Regions from separate parts of the Bacillus sp. TL12 genome, predicted to be linked through region 2. Evidence: riboswitches for the same ligand, from Rfam matches in the RefSeq annotation. Region 2 holds a riboswitch; each other region holds the start of a gene.

Evidence for each region. A riboswitch is a leader RNA that binds a small molecule or an ion and turns the genes downstream of it on or off. The one in region 2 is predicted to bind lysine.
Region 1: another riboswitch for lysine. It lies ahead of LOK41_RS04250 (aspartate kinase); the one in region 2 lies ahead of LOK41_RS24105 (amino acid permease).
Region 3: another riboswitch for lysine. It lies ahead of lysA (diaminopimelate decarboxylase); the one in region 2 lies ahead of LOK41_RS24105 (amino acid permease).

Annotation. Positions count from the first base shown of each region.
Region 1 is NZ_JAJJBY010000003.1:129,123-132,326, forward strand. Features, by position in the region: gene LOK41_RS04245 (DoxX-like family protein) at 1-719, opposite strand, end outside; lysine riboswitch at 921-1,107, shown strand; gene LOK41_RS04250 (aspartate kinase) at 1,338-2,567, shown strand; gene LOK41_RS04255 (response regulator transcription factor) at 2,713-3,204, shown strand, end outside.
Region 2 is NZ_JAJJBY010000040.1:22,421-25,624, forward strand. Features, by position in the region: gene LOK41_RS24100 (sulfite exporter TauE/SafE family protein) at 206-1,105, shown strand; lysine riboswitch at 1,445-1,637, shown strand; gene LOK41_RS24105 (amino acid permease) at 1,751-3,204, shown strand, end outside.
Region 3 is NZ_JAJJBY010000011.1:40,130-43,333, forward strand. Features, by position in the region: gene LOK41_RS12590 (LTA synthase family protein) at 1-839, opposite strand, end outside; gene LOK41_RS12595 (DUF3888 domain-containing protein) at 1,118-1,516, shown strand; lysine riboswitch at 1,605-1,787, shown strand; gene lysA (diaminopimelate decarboxylase) at 1,970-3,204, shown strand, end outside.

The DNA of each region.
Region 1 (3,204 bases), on a different contig from region 2:
AACTTCTGTTTTTGAAATGGCAACAACCATATGATCCCGAATCCTATTTCTAAAAAACCAATTATTTTAAGAGCAAGAATACTATTTTCGTTTGAACCACTAAGTACAGAAAGCATCCGTACCTCTTCTGGGTGATTAAATAATATTTTTGGCACAAGTCCTTGATACATCCATACAAAAGAAAGTATCAAACAAACAATCCAGTGAATAATCGATTTCTTTATTAGCAACCGAGGGTGAACCCCCTTTTCTAGCCATAACTTTAAAACGTCAAAACTCCATGCTGTAGCCCACCCTAATAGTGACCAAAATACATATGAATCTATCATTCTTCCTATACGGCCAAACCTCGTCTCATAATCATATTGCGTTTCAAAGCAAATCTTTTCTCCATTCGGTGTATACTTCCAATACCCCCTTCCTATTTTTATCAACGAAAGTTTACTGTCTGTCCAAAATTTTAGTGAAGATATTCTCTCCCCTGATTCCTTTCGTAATTGACCTACCGATTCCCCTTCTCCAGCTATCTCAAGCCCAAAACCCATTTTCGTTTTGTATAAAAAACGTTGCGGTTCACCTTCTTTTCTCTCTAAATACGATATTTCAGTAAACCGCGCATCCCACTCTGTATGTAACGTTAGATCTTGTGTATACTTCCATAGTTCTTCCATTGATGTTTCCATTTCTGCTCGAACATAAATTGGTTTCGGCCTCTTCACCCTCTCTCCCCCACTCCCTCTATATTACTAATGTATATATAAAATCCAATTCCATCTATATTTTTCAAATATTTCTTTTTATTTATTTAAAAAGATTAAATTTTCAAAATATTAATAAAGCACTTGATTTCCTAAAATATTTTAATTATTATAAAACAAATGTTACCAAATAACTTCATAAACCAAACACTCTCGCCCAAAACGTGAGATAGAGGTTGCAACGCTTATAAGTATTCTAAAGGAGACACAGAGATGTCTATGAGTTTAGAAAAAAGGAAGTGTTGCCGAAATTGATAAATTTCTCTGCATTTATCAATTGGGGCTGTTTTCGAATAGAAACAGAACTGTCATATATACAGACGTGTATATGTGAAGAGCTATCTACAAAAAAGAGATATCATGTTCTATATGATATTCCTTTTTTGGCGGTTTTTTTATTAGCTCCTTTTTCTGTTTCCCTTTTCCTGTAACAGCACCATCCTCACCTATTTGAGATGGTGTTTTTTGTTTTTCTTTCCGGTAACTACAGGAATACTTAGGGACTTGTATATCGCTCTTATATGTTTTTACACCTTTCCTAATTTACGAATAAAAAATGGATGAAAGAAGGAATTTGCAATGGAAACGATTGTTCAAAAATTCGGTGGTACTTCTGTCGGAAGTATCCAGCGCATTCAACATGTAGCAGATTTAATTATTGAAGAATATGAACGAGGGAACGGTGTTGTCACTGTTGTATCTGCAATGGGAAAAAGCACAGATGAGCTTGTTGCACTCGCTACCGCTATTAGTGAAAATCCGAGTAAACGTGAAATGGACATGCTCCTAACAACTGGCGAACAAGTAACAATTTCCTTATTAACAATGGCATTGCAAGCAAAAGGATATCAAGCTATTTCACTAACGGGCTGGCAAGCTGGTATTACAACTGAATCTGTACATGGAAGCGCAAGAATCACTGATATTAACACAGAACGTATTCAATCCTATTTACAAGAAGGTACGATTGTAATCGTTGCTGGCTTCCAAGGATTAAGTGGAGAGAACGAGGTTACTACACTTGGCCGCGGCGGTTCTGATACAACTGCTGTCGCATTAGCAGCTGCGCTGAAAGCGAAAAAATGTGATATTTATACAGACGTCACAGGCGTTTACACAACTGATCCCCGCGTTGTAAAAGACGCATATAAATTAGATGAAATTTCTTATGATGAAATGTTAGAACTCGCAAATCTTGGAGCTGGTGTACTGCACCCACGCGCTGTTGAATTTGCAAAAAATTATAACGTCGTTTTAGAAGTTCGTTCAAGCATGGAACAAGAAAATGGAACAATTGTAAGGGGAGAATGTAACATGGAACAACAATCAGTGGTAAAAGGTATTGCATTTGAAGATAACATTACACGTGTAACAATGAAAGGGTTAGAACAAGAATCACTTTCAACTGTTTTCTCTACACTAGCTACAGCTCATATTAATGTTGATATTATTATTCAAAGTATTACAAATGAAGGTACTGTACATCTATCCTTCTCTATTCATTCGAATGATTTAAAAGAAACACTCGAAGTATTAGAACAAAATCAAGAAACGCTTCATTATGAATCTGTAGAATATGAAAATCACCTAGCTAAAGTATCTATCGTAGGGTCGGGCATGGTATCAAATCCTGGTGTTGCGGCTAGCATGTTTTCTACATTAAAAGAAGAAAATATTCATATTAAAATGGTAAGTACATCTGAAATTAAAGTATCTGTTGTCATTGATCGCCTCCATTTAGTAGATGGTGTAGAAGCACTTCATCAATCATTTATGGCAAAAATTGAACCTATGGTACAAATGAATTAATTTGATGTTGAAAATAACAACAAAGAATCTTTCTTTGTTGTTATTTTTTTATCTAGCAAAATAGTATTATGTTACACTATTACATGTGAAATATTTTCCAAATATCTTTTAATAGATTCAAAAAACATGTAAAGGTGGATCCGTAGTGAGAATAGAAAAAATACTTTTAGTAGATGATGAACAAGGCATACTAGATATGTTAGTACTTACACTAAAAAAAGAAAACTTCTCTCATATAACAACCGCTACCAATGGAGCTGAGACATTAACTCTTATTAAAAATCATCCATTCGATATTATCTTACTCGATGTGATGCTACCGGATATTGATGGATTTGAACTATGCAGACAAATTCGAAACTATACAAATACTCCTATTTTATTTGTAACAGCGCGCTCGAGTGATTTAGATAAATTAACAGGACTAGGAATTGGCGGAGATGATTACATAACAAAACCATTTAACCCTTTAGAAGTTGCTGCCCGAATTAACGTCCAATTGCGTAGACAACATATGATACAAGAACTGCACAATGAAGAAAAATTTAACCTACATTTTAAATCCTTTTCTCTATATCCTAGCGAAGGATTGATAACAGTAAACAACGAACCTGTACATTGCACCGCTAAAGAACTA
Region 2 (3,204 bases):
TTCCCTCCCTTTTTCTACATCTTTTTATTATATAACTGTTCTGTTATTTCAATCAATTTAAAAAACTTCAAAAACCTAGTTGCTTTATCAGATTAATATGCATTATAATAATAAAAACTTAATGTTAAGCTGATTGGAAAAACCAAAGGCTCTTTTCTCACTTGAGAAAAGAGCCTTTTTATTTATTATTACAGGGGGATTATACATGCAAAAATTAATTGTCTTTGCTATTATTGGTTTTTTTGCTCAATTGATTGATGGAGCACTTGGAATGGCGTACGGCGTAACGTCTTCCTCATTATTATTAATGTTCGGAATTGCACCAGCAGTCGCTTCCGCTTCCGTTCATTTAGCAGAAGTTGTGACAACCGCAGCTTCGGGCGTATCTCATATTCGATTTGGAAACGTTGATAAGTACACTGTTTCTAGACTCACACTACCCGGTGCAATTGGTGCTTTTGTTGGTGCATGCTTTTTAAGTAACTTACCTGGAGACTTAATTAAACCGTACATTTCACTCTTTTTATTTACTTTAGGCGTCTATATTTTACTACGATTTATTATTCAAAAACAGATTGTGAAATCCAATAAACGTATGTCTAGTAAACAACTTATTCCATTAGGATTATTTGCAGGATTTGTTGATTCAACTGGCGGTGGTGGTTGGGGACCAATTACAACACCCGTACTCCTTGCACGAGGGAATGAAGCAAGAAAAGTAATCGGCTCTGTTGATACGAGTGAATTCCCAGTATCTTTAGCCGCAACAATTGGATTTTTCATTTCATTAGGATGGGAGCAAGTTAGCTGGGTTTGGGTATTCGCTCTTATGTTAGGTGGCATTTTGGCAGCCCCAATCGCTGCGTGGTTAGTACGAATTGTCCCTTCTCATTTACTTGGCGTACTCGTTGGTGGACTCATTATTTTTACAAATATCCGAACGCTGCTTACATCATTTAAAGTAGATCCAACAATTATTAATCTTTCCTACATTGCAGTAGGTCTTGTCGTTATCATTGCACTTTTCATTTCAGTTCGAAATCATTCTGCATCTGCAAAACAAAATGTTGGCTATACAGCTGGACAAAAACGAGTTTTACCGTAAAAGAGAAATAGTAAGGTAAGCAAATGATATGTTTGCTTACCTTTTTTATTTTTTTCGAAATAAAATTCGCCATAATCTGTGTCGAATTTTATTTTTCTGAATTTTCTTTTAATTTTAGAGGATTTTCCCTATCTTTTTGCGAAACATTTGTATAACAATTTTTTCTTCATTTTTTACATACCTAAGTAGGTTGGTTCGGGCGGAGTTTTGAAAACGCTTCCTATACAATAACCGATTATTTGTGATATTTTCCTACAAAAATTCCTTGCAATATTTTCAGAAACTAATTACAATTGCCATATATCAAAAATCATAGCAATAAATAAATCCTCATCAATCCGATGAGGTAGAGGTTGCGGCATTAATTAGTAAAACGGATGAGACACAGAGAATGTCAATGAATCCGTTTGAAAGGAAATGCTGCCGAAGTTTATATTTCTTCTCTGGAAGTATGAACTGGGGCTGTCTCCGAATAGGAACAGAACTGTCACGTTTACAAAGTACCGTGTAAACGTGGGGTGCTATCTTAACGGAAGGGTATGATGGGGTGGTTATTTGTGAAACGTTCCGCCAAATTCCTTTGGCGGCTTTTTGTATTTTTCTTCCCCGTTCCTTCCTAATCTTACAAGAAAAGGAGTGTTGAACATGAATAGCATGGCGAATCAAGCTACCTCTAAAACTCAATCTACACAAGGAAAAGGCGAACTAAGGCGCGGGTTAAAATCTCGCCACCTTACAATGATTTCTCTCGGCGGTACAATTGGTACCGGACTCTTTCTTGCTAGTGGTGGTGTCATTCACACGGCAGGACCTGGCGGAGCTCTCTTAGCCTATGCGGCAATCGGAATTATGGTTTACTTTTTAATGACAAGCTTAGCAGAACTCGCAGCGTATATGCCTGTCACCGGCTCATTTAGCACATACGCAACAAAATTTGTCGATCCATCACTTGGCTTTGCACTCGGCTGGAATTATTGGTATAACTGGGCAATTACTGTTGCAGCTGAACTAGCAGCAGTTACATTAATTATGAAATTTTGGTTTCCAAATACTCCTTCTTTAATTTGGAGTGGTCTTTGTTTAGCTATTATATTTCTTTTTAATTATTTATCTGTTAAAGGATTTGGTGAAGCAGAGTATTGGTTCGCTCTTATTAAAGTAGCAACTGTTATTATCTTTTTAATTGTTGGATTTATGATGATTTTCGGCATTATGGGCGGCGAACCTGTTGGATTTAAAAACTTTACTGTTGCGGATGCACCATTTAACGGCGGCATCATGGCAATCATCGGTGTATTTATGGCTGCTGGTTTCTCATTCCAAGGAACTGAATTATTGGGTGTAGCTGCTGGTGAAACGGCTGATCCAGAACGTAGTATTCCAAAAGCAATTCGTTCTATCTTTTGGCGTATTCTACTATTCTACATCTTTGCCATTCTTGTTATCGGTTTATTGATTCCTTATACAACTGAAAGTCTTGCAGCAAGTGATGTAACAGTAAGTCCATTTACACTTGTATTTGAAAAAGCAGGTGTAGCATTTGCAGCTTCTGTTATGAATGCCGTTATTTTAACAGCTGTTTTATCGGCTGGTAACTCTGGTATGTATGCTTGTACTCGTATGCTTTGGGACTTAGCACGTCAAGGAAAGGCACCAAAATTTTTAGGAAAACTAAATAGTCGTGGTGTACCCGTTAACGCTTTAATTGCAACATCTCTAGTTGGATGTGCTGCTTTCTTAGCTTCTTTATATGGCGACGGCGTTGTATATGTTTGGCTATTAAACGCTTCTGGAATGTCTGGCTTTATCGCATGGGTAGGTATCGCAATTAGTCACTATCGATTCCGCAAAGCATATATTGCACAAGGAAAAGATTTAAATGACCTTCCTTATAAAGCAAAATGGTTCCCATTTGGTCCAATCTTTGCATTTGCACTTTGTGTAATTGTTATTCTCGGACAAAACTACGGTGCATTTATGGGTGAATCTATCGATTGGAACGGTGTACTCGTTTCCTATATCGGCTTACCTCTCTTCCTAGCAATGTGGTTAGGATATAAATTTACAAAGAAAACAAAAGTAGTGCCTCTTGATAAATG
Region 3 (3,204 bases), on a different contig from region 2:
TAACTCTCTTTTATAAACTGATTTAAAAATGGAGTAATTTCTTTTCCATTAATTTTCTTGTTGATTACAAAATTTTGTGTTGATTCCATTGAAATTAAAATGACATTTTTTCCTTTTGCAGCTCCAAATGAATTTTTATCAGTTTGTTTATCTTTTGAATTCATGTAGTTTTTAATCTCAGAAAGACCATCTCCGCTTGCGAATACACGCTCTGTAGAAGATTTAGACTGAAGTGTAATATCAAATAGATGATATGTGTATAAACCTAGATTTTTCACAACAGTTTGACGGTCAAAAGAATGTGAAAATAACTGAGGTTTATGAACAACAGCCACGATAATTTGCAATACGAATAAAGCTGTTACACCACTAAAGAAGCTTCGTTTTTCAGATCGTGATAGCGGTGTGCTATCACAAAAGCTTGGAAATTTACGCGAAAGGAACATTAGAATAATTGCATCTGCAAATAGAAGTAATGTTTTGTACGTAAATAGTTCTTTAATGCTTGTTCCTAAATCCGCCATGTTATTTGTTTGGAATAGTACAGGAAATGTGACAAAGTCATTATAAAATCCATAAAACATCGCGTTTCCAAATAAAATAAATGATAGCAAAAAGCTGATGCCAATAATAAGGCGATTTCGATATTTTGTTGCGAATAAAGCTAGGCCAAAAAATAAAAGCAATGAAGCAATTGGATTAAACAAAAGCATCATTTCTTCGAAGAAGCTATCAATTTTAATATCGAAGGCTAGCTTGTACACAATATATGTTTTGATCCATAATAAAACGACTGCAACAAGTGCAAATCGTAATTTTGGAAACAAATGTTGTAACATAATATACTCCTCTCTTATACGTATGACAGTTCTAGTGATTGTACTTTAATGAATAGAAGTTTCACTTTATATATACGAACAGCCCTATATGTTTATGATTATTATACTACGTGTACTATTATACGAGAACAAAACGAAATTGTGGATGCTTTTTGTAACAATCGATTAGAAAAAGAGAAGTGGGAGACAATAAAGTGAAACTTTAATAAATGGATGGTGTATAATCCGTTGATTTAAATCGCACCATAAAAACGTTTCGTAAGGATATGGAGGTTGTAATGAGAAAGTTATTTTGTTTAGCATTATGTAGTGTTTTTATATTATTTGTTTCTCCAGCAGCGATGGCGGCACAATATGATGTACTTTTGGTAGAAGATGCACTCTATTCTGTATTATTTCCGAAAATAAATGTTGCAATTGAAAAGCATTATGGAAAACTAAAGCCATATGATTGTCCGAAAATTGTGAGTCTAAAAAAAGTTTATAGTGGTACATACTTATTTCAAACAGTAATTGAAGTGACAAAATATGAAGCTGGTATAGGTGGGAAAGTACTTCCTCCATTTGAAAAAATAAGAATTACATTTGATAATGATGAAGGAGAATGGATTGTGAAAAAAATAGATATAAAGCGCTTACCAAATGATACGAAATTGAATTGTAAAAAACCAATATAAAAAATTGTTTGACAAATAATTTATTCATTTGGTATTGTTAATATCAATATAAGATGTTTGAAAATTAAATAGACTTACCTCATCTACTCTCAAAGGTAGAGGCCGCGATAGGAAAGAGTAAGCTATGGGAGATTTAGTGGAATCTTTGATCATAGTTTGAAAGGGACTATTGCCGAAATATAAGAATGACCACCGCATTCATATATTGGGACTACATTGAATAAATGTAGTACTGTCATAAAATTTTATTTTATGGAGAGCTATTTGGAGATGTTGATGCGGTTTCTTATTTGAGAAGATAACAACTCGTTTATTTTTTCATGATACATTATTCCTAATAAGAAACGCGTGTGAACATTGTTCCGCGCGTTTTTTGTTTACCTAAAAGCGTGCTGCAATGAATAGAAGATGGTTGAGGGTATGAGTTTTAGAGGAAATAAGGGAGGAATTCAAATGTATTTACACGGCACAAGCCGAATCAATGACCAAGGACACTTAGAAATTGGAGGATGCGATACAACGCAGCTAGCAAAACAATATGGGACACCACTTTATGTATACGATGAGGCTACTATTCGTGAAAAATGTCGCGCATTTCATCGTGCATTCCAGGAAAGTGGGTTCTCTTACCAAGTAGCATATGCAAGTAAGGCGTTCTTGTGCATGGAGATGTGCCGAGTAGCTCGTGAAGAAAATATGTCTTTAGATGTTGTTTCTGGTGGCGAATTATATACTGCTTTACAAGCTGGTTTTCCAGCATCACGCATTCATTTTCATGGTAATAATAAGACGGAAGAAGAAATCATAATGGCGCTGCGAGCAGGTATTGGCTGTTTTGTAGTAGATAATTTCTTGGAAATGGAAATATTACATGACTTAGCAGAGCGGTATGGAAAAATTGTAAATATATTAATTCGAGTTACACCTGGAGTAGAGGCGCATACACATGAATATATTACAACAGGGCAAGATGATTCGAAATTCGGTTTTGGAGTTTCTACTGGCCAGGCAATGCAGGCGATTCAAATAGCACTAAAGAAATCAAATTATAATGTGTTAGGTATTCATTCGCATATTGGATCGCAAATTTTTGAAACAGCAGGATTTGTTCGGGCGATTGAAGTATTACGGAACTTTTTAGAAGAAATAAGAGAAGAAACTGGCTATGTAGTAACTGTATTAAATGTTGGTGGAGGATTTGGAATCCGCTACACAGAGTCTGATACACCGCTTACGCTTGACACATATGTGCATGCTGTAACGAATGCAGTGAGGGAACAATTTACAAGAAAGAATTATCCACTCCCTGAAATTTGGATTGAACCAGGGCGTAGTATTGTCGGAGATGCAGGAACAACAATTTATACAGTAGGAGCTGTAAAAGATATTCCAGGTATTCGTAAATATGTGTCAGTTGATGGAGGAATGACGGATAACTTAAGACCAGCTTTATATGGAGCACGTTATGAGGCAATGCTTGCTAATAGAGGAAGAGAAAATGCCGAAGAGATTGTATCAATTGCTGGAAAGTGTTGTGAGAGTGGAGATATGCTAATTTGGGATATAGAACTGCCACAAGTTACTTCAGGAGATTTGTTAGCAATCTCTTGTACGGGAGCATATGGATATTCTATGGCGAATAATTACAATCGCATACGCAGACCGGCTGTAGTATTTGCAAAAGGCGG